Regions from separate parts of the Methylibium sp. Pch-M genome, predicted to be linked through region 1. Evidence: predicted binding sites of a transcription regulator. Region 1 holds the regulator's gene; the other holds the start of a gene.

Evidence for each region. Region 1 encodes NrdR, which represses ribonucleotide reductase genes. Its sites were predicted from a motif close to CACNANATNTNGTG; they were not measured.
Region 2: the regulator NrdR is predicted to act here: its motif matches at 1,492-1,505, upstream of C1M51_RS05735 (ribonucleoside-diphosphate reductase subunit alpha).

The regions. Positions count from the first base shown of each region.
Region 1 is NZ_CP029606.1:2,931,796-2,935,198, reverse strand. It holds gene glyA (serine hydroxymethyltransferase) at 4-1,254, shown strand; gene nrdR (transcriptional regulator NrdR) at 1,304-1,747, shown strand; gene C1M51_RS14135 (GspH/FimT family protein) at 1,883-2,413, shown strand; gene C1M51_RS14130 (type IV pilin protein) at 2,417-2,845, shown strand; gene C1M51_RS14125 (PilW family protein) at 2,852-3,403, shown strand, end outside.
Region 2 is NZ_CP029606.1:1,214,081-1,217,483, reverse strand. It holds gene C1M51_RS05745 (sigma-54 dependent transcriptional regulator) at 1-711, shown strand, start outside; gene ampD (1,6-anhydro-N-acetylmuramyl-L-alanine amidase AmpD) at 708-1,298, shown strand; gene C1M51_RS05735 (ribonucleoside-diphosphate reductase subunit alpha) at 1,785-3,403, shown strand, end outside.

The sequences.
Region 1 (3,403 bases):
ACCATGTTCGACCGCCAGCAATCCACCGTCGCGAACGTCGACGCCGAGCTTTGGGCCGCCATCCAGGCAGAGAACCGCCGCCAGGAAGAACACATCGAGCTCATCGCGTCCGAGAACTACGCCAGCCCGGCCGTGATGGCCGCGCAGGGCACCCAGCTGACCAACAAGTACGCCGAGGGCTACCCCGGCAAGCGCTACTACGGCGGCTGCGAGAACGTCGACGTGGTAGAGCAACTGGCGATCGACCGACTCAAGCAGCTGTACGGTGCGACCTTCGCGAACGTGCAGCCCAACTCCGGCTCGCAGGCCAACCAGGGTGCGTTCTTCGCGCTGCTGCAGCCGGGCGACACCATCATGGGCATGAGCCTCGCCGAGGGTGGCCACCTGACGCACGGCATGGCGCTCAACATGAGCGGCAAGTGGTTCAAGGTGGTCAGCTACGGCCTCGACGCCAAGGAAGAGATCGACTACGACGCGATGGAGCGGCTGGCCCACGAGCACAAGCCCAAGCTCATCATCGCCGGGGCGTCGGCCTATGCGCTGCGCATCGACTTCGAGCGCTTCGCCAAGGTGGCCAAGGCGGTGGGGGCCTACTTCATGGTCGACATGGCGCACTACGCCGGCCTGATCGCCGCAGGCGTCTACCCGAACCCGGTGCCGTTCGCCGACGTGGTGACCTCCACCACGCACAAGAGCCTGCGCGGACCGCGCGGCGGGATCATCCTGGCGAACAACGAAGACATCGCGAAGAAGATCAACAGCGCGATCTTCCCCGGCCTGCAGGGCGGGCCGCTGATGCACGTGATCGCGGCCAAGGCGGTGGCGTTCAAGGAGGCGCTGCAGCCCGAGTTCAAGGCCTACCAGCAGCAGGTGGTGAAGAACGCCGACGCGCTGGCGCGCACGCTGACCGAGCGCGGCCTGCGCATCGTGTCGGGCCGCACCGAGAGCCACGTGATGCTGGTCGACCTGCGCCCGAAGGGCCTGACCGGCAAGGAGGCGGAGGCCATCCTCGGCCAGGCCCACATGACCTGCAACAAGAACGGCATCCCGAACGACCCACAGAAGCCGATGGTCACCAGCGGCATCCGCCTGGGCAGTCCGGCGATGACGACGCGCGGTTTCGGAGTGGAACAGGCGGTCCGGACCGCGCACCTGATCGCCGACGTGCTCGACCGGCCGCACGACGAGAGCAACCTGGCCGACGTGCGTGCCAAGGTGGCTCTGCTGACACGCGAGTTCCCGGTCTACCGTTGAGCCTGCCGGCGCCGCGCGGGCTCCCCCCTTGCCGTCCGGCCTGAGCTGAGTGCGCTGCCCCTTCTGCGGCCACGAGGACACCCAGGTCGCCGAGACCCGGGAGTCCGACGAAGGCGACGTGATCCGTCGCCGGCGTCGCTGCCCGTCCTGCGACAAGCGCTTCACGACCTACGAGCGCGCCGAGCTGGCGATGCCGGCGATCGTGAAGAAGGACGGCAGCCGCAGCGAGTTCGACCGCAGCAAGATCCGCGCGTCGATGATGCTGGCGCTGCGCAAGCGGCCGGTGAGCATCGACCAGGTCGAGGCCGCCCTCGGGCGCATCGAGGAGAAGATGCTCGCCACCGCCGCCAACGAGGTGCCGTCCGCGAAGATCGGCGAGATGGTGATGCGTGAATTGAAGAAGCTCGACAAGGTGGCCTACGTGCGCTTCGCGTCGGTGTACCGGAGCTTCGAGGGCGTCGACGAGTTCAGCCGCCTCATCAAGGACATTTGAAGCCCCGCGCCTGTCACAGCCTCTGAGGCAGCGGCGGCAGCGCTTCCCTCCCCGCTTCCCCCGACCGGGCGACGCGCCACCCAGGCCGCGAGCCTAGATTCGCCTGCATCGTCACCACGATGTCCAGGAGAGGCCATGCGAACGCCGCAACGGGGATTCACCTTCATCGAGACGGGCGCCACGCTCGCCATCCTGGCGATCGCTGCGACCCTCGCGATCCCTGGCTTCCAGGACCTGCTGCAGCGAAGGCACACGGAAGGCGTGGCCACCGAGCTCGCCACCGACTTGCAGTTCCTGCGCTCCGAAGCGGTCGCCCGCAATCAGACGCTGCGCGCCAGCTTCTCCGCTTTGCCCAGCGGTGGCAGCTGCTACCTGCTGCACACGGGTGCCGTGGCGGCCTGCCGTTGCCAGCCCGACGGGAGTCCGTCCTGCAGCGGCGACGCGCAGCAGATCAAGGCGGTGCCCTTGCCGGCCGGCAGCCGCGTCAGCGTGCAGGCCAACGTGGGCTCCATCGTCTACGACCCGCGGCACGGCACCAGCACGCCGGCCGCGACGATCCGCGTCACGGGTCTGGACGGCCGCGCGGTGCATCACGTGGTGAACATCATGGGCCGAGTGCGCTCGTGTTCCCCCCGTGCCGAGTTCGGCGGTTACCGCGCCTGCTGAGCCATGGCGCCCCGCCCGGGCCTGAACGCCGCACGCGGCCTGAGCCTTGTCGAACTGGTGATCGTGCTGCTGGTCGTCGGCATCCTCGCGGTGATCGCCTATCCCAGCTTCATGGCGCAGTTGCTCAAGACCCGCCGCATCGAGGCCATCGCCGCGCTGGCCCAGGTGCAGCAGGCGCAGGAGCGCTGGCGCGCGAATCACACCGCGTACGCCGACACCCTCGCGACGCTCGGCCTGTCGTCGCCTGCATCCGGCCGCTACCTGATCACGATCGACCACGGCGCGGTCGACGGCTACACGGCCACGGCCCGTGCCGTCGGTGCGCAAGCGGTCGACACGGCCTGCACCAGCCTGAGTCTCACGCTGGGCGGCGGCACCACCCGCCACGCATCGACCGGCTCCGCGCTCGCAAGCGTCTGCTGGAACCGGTGAGCCCGCATGGCCGATACACGGATGTCCCGGCGGAGAAATCTCGCGTCCCAGCGCGGCCTGTCGCTGGTCGAACTGCTCGTCGGCTTCGCGGTCGCGCTCTTCGTCGTCATCGGCAGCATCGCCCTGCTCGTCGACCAGTTGCGCGACAGCCGCCGCCTGTTGCTCGAGGCGCGCGTTCACCAGGATCTGCGGGCCGCGGCTGACCTGATCACGCGCGATCTGCGTCGTGCCGGCTACTGGCAGCGCGCGCCAGCCGGCGGGCCGAATCCCTACGAGGAAGTCGCGACGGCCGGTCCCGAGGCCGCAGCGAGCGTGCGCTACAGCTTTTCTCGCGACGCCCTCGAGAACGACAGCGTCGACGCAGCGGAGTCCACCGGTTTCCGACTCGGCAGCGACACGTTGCAGACGCTGAACGGAGGCAGCTGGCAAGCGATGACCGACCCCGGCACCGTGCGCATCACGCATTTCTCGATCAGCCCGCGGGTCAGCGTCGTCCCGCTCGGCCAGTTCTGCATGCCGGCCTGCGCGGTCGGCATGGCGGGCTGCCCCGTACTGTCG
Region 2 (3,403 bases), 1.7 Mb from region 1:
GGCGCGACGACGGAGACGGCGCTGGACGTTCGCATCGTCAGCGCGACACACAAAAACCTGGCGGCCGACGTGCAGGCGGGGCGCTTCCGCCAGGACCTGTACTACCGGCTCAACGTGATCCAGATCCGGGTACCGCCGCTGCGCGAGCGGCTCGAGGATCTGCCGGCGATCTGCGAGCGCGTGTTGGAGCGCATCGCCGCCGACGCCGGAGTCAGTCCGCCGCCGCGGCTGACGCGTGACGCGCTCGCCTACTTGCTGCGCTACCCCTTCGGCGGCAACGTTCGCGAACTCGAGAACCTGCTGCACCGGGCCGTCGCACTGTGCGATGGCGACGTGATCGATGTCGGCGACCTCGACCTGCCCGAGTCGGCGTTCAGCGACAGCGGTCGTGCCGAACTGGCGGCGCTGCCAGCGGATGTGCCGCCGCCGAGCGCCGCCGAGTTCCCGGCGAGCGCGGCGCTGCCGACGCCGTTGCCGGACGATCTCGCCGCCTACCTCGACGGCGTCGAGCGCGACATCCTCGTGCGTGCGCTGGAGCGTTACCGCTTCAACCGCACCGCCGCGGGCGCCAGCCTCGGTCTCTCGCTGCGGCAGATGCGCTATCGCATGGCGCGGCTGGGGGTCATGGTGGCCGAGCATGGCGTGGCAATCGGGCCGGGTGCCGACGACTCGGATGACGAACTGCCGCCCGCCGGATCGGGGCGGGCGTGAGCCTGCAGGCCACGCACTGGCAGGACGGTTGGTGGTCGGCTGCGCGCCGCGTCGATTCGCCCAACCATGGGCCGCGGCCAGAAGGCACCGAGGTCTCGCTGGCGCTGATCCATTCGATCAGTCTGCCTCCTGGCCGCTATGGCGGCGACGCGATCGAGCGGCTGTTCACCAACACGCTCGACTGGGATGCTCACCCCTATTTCCAGCAGATCCGCGGCCTCGAGGTGTCGTCGCATTTCGTCGTCCGGCGCGACGGCGAACTGCTGCAGTTCGTGCCGACCGCGCGGCGGGCCTGGCATGCCGGCCGCTCGGCGTGGCGAGGCCGCGAGAACTGCAACGACTATTCGATCGGCATCGAGCTCGAAGGCCTGGAGGGCGAGCGCTTCGAGCCGTCGCAGTACGAGCGCCTCGCCGAGTTGCTGCACGCGCTCGCGCGGCAGCACCCGTTGCGCGACGTGGCCGGGCACGAGCACGTGGCCCCCGGGCGCAAGCTCGATCCCGGCGCCGGCTTCGAGTGGGGGCGCCTGCAGTCACTGACAGACTGGCCGGATCAGTACTTTCCCAAGGGCGTGCTCGCCTCGCGCTGAGGGTGCGAAGCGAGGGCGTTCGGCGGAGGCAGATTCCATGCGGCCTGGCGGCCGATTTTCGCGCTGGAGGCGCGTCGCTCGTGGGCCGGGCCGTCGTGCGCAAGCACTGATGCGGCCTGTCTCCGAGGTGTGCGAAAGGTCGCCACGTTTCAAGTCGTGACACGCTACATATAGTGCTTGTAGAGGCGGCGAGCGCTAGATATAGTGTGCCGATGCCTTCCCGCCCTGCCTGAGCCGAGCACGTCCGGGGTCGCTCTCGCGTGAACATCGACCTCGTGGCCGTCCTGTCCGGGCGGCGTTGTACAGCCCGGCGCTGCGTCTGCTCCGATCGTCCCGCTGTCACGACGGCGATCGGCAGTTCATGGCGCACCGTGTCCCGTACACGCGGGTACCTCGAAGGCTGAACCCAGGCGATCACCCGCCGTCGAACTCCTTGCGCCGGCCCGTCGCAAACACCGTCATCTCATAAGAACCGAAAGGGACCTCATGCAATCCATCAGCTCCAGCGTTCCGGCCGCCGCTCTTGCCGGCGGCGCGCTCGCCGCCACCGCAGTTTCGCGGGCGGCTCCCGGTAGCTCGGCCTATGCCGGCTACCAGATCATCCGGCGCAACGGAGCGGTGGTGGCGTTCGAACCGAACAAGATCGCCGTGGCCTTGATGAAGGCCTTCCTGGCCGTGCACGGCACGCAGGGTGCAGCCTCGGCCAGCGTCCGCGAGATGGTCGATGGTCTGACCGAATCGGTGGTGCGCGCGCTGCTGCGTTCGCGCCCGGGCGGCGGCACCTTCCACATCGAAGACATCCAGGACGCGGTGGAACTCGGGCTGATGCGCGGCGGGCACCACGAGATCGCCCGCGCCTATGTGCTGTACCGCGAACGCCGCGCTCAGGAGCGCGCAAAGCAGGGCGCTGCGCCGGCGGCGCCGGCCGTCGCGCTGCACGTGATCGATCGCGGCCAGCGCGTGCCGCTCGACACCGGCCGGCTGCAGGCCCTGGTGGAATCGGCCTGTGCCAATCTCGGCAGCGAGGTGCAGGCTGCGCCGATCCTCGCCGAGACCCAGCGCAACCTGTACGACGGCGTGCCGATCGACGAGGTCTACAAGGCCGCCATCCTGGCCGCCCGCACGCTGATCGAGAAGGACCCGGCCTACACGCGGGCGACCGCGCGGCTGCTGCTGCACACCATCCGCCGCGAGATCCTCGGCGGCGAGGTGCTCCACGAGGAGATGCAGCAGCGCTATGCCGACTACTTCCCGGGCTTCATCAAGCAGGGTGTCGAGGCCGAACTGCTCGACGAGCGGCTGATGCAGTACGACCTGCGCCGCCTGGGCGAGGCGCTCAAGGCCGACCGGGACCTGCAGTTCGACTACCTCGGCCTGCAGACGCTGTACGACCGCTACTTCCTGCACGTTCGCAAGGCGCGCATCGAGTTGCCGCAGGCCTTCTTCATGCGCGTGGCCATGGGCCTGGCGCTGAACGAGGTCGACCGCGAGGCGCGGGCGATCGAGTTCTACGAGGTGCTGTCGAGCTTCGACTTCATGTCGAGCACGCCGACGCTGTTCAACAGCGGCACGCGCCGCTCGCAGCTGTCGAGCTGCTACCTCACGACCGTGGCCGACGACCTGGACGGCATCTACGAGGCGATCAAGGAGAACGCGCTGCTCTCCAAGTTCGCCGGAGGCCTGGGCAACGACTGGACGCCGGTGCGCGCGCTCGGCAGCCACATCAAGGGCACCAATGGCGAGTCGCAGGGCGTCGTGCCATTCCTGAAGGTCGTCAACGACACCGCGGTGGCCGTCAACCAGGGCGGCAAGCGCAAGGGGGCGGTCTGTGCCTACCTGGAAACCTGGCACCTCGACATCGAGGAGTTTCTGGAACTGCGCAAGAACACCGGCGACGACCGCCGTCGCACCCACGACATGAACACCGCGAACTGGATCCCCGATCTGTTCATGCGGCGCGTCATCGAAGGCGGAGACTGGACGCTGTTCTCGCCGTCCACCTGCCCGGACCTGCACGACAAGTTCGGCATCGCCTTCGAGCAGGCCTACACCGCCTACGAGCAGAAGGCCGATCGAGGCGAGCTCAAGCTCTACAAGCGCGTGCC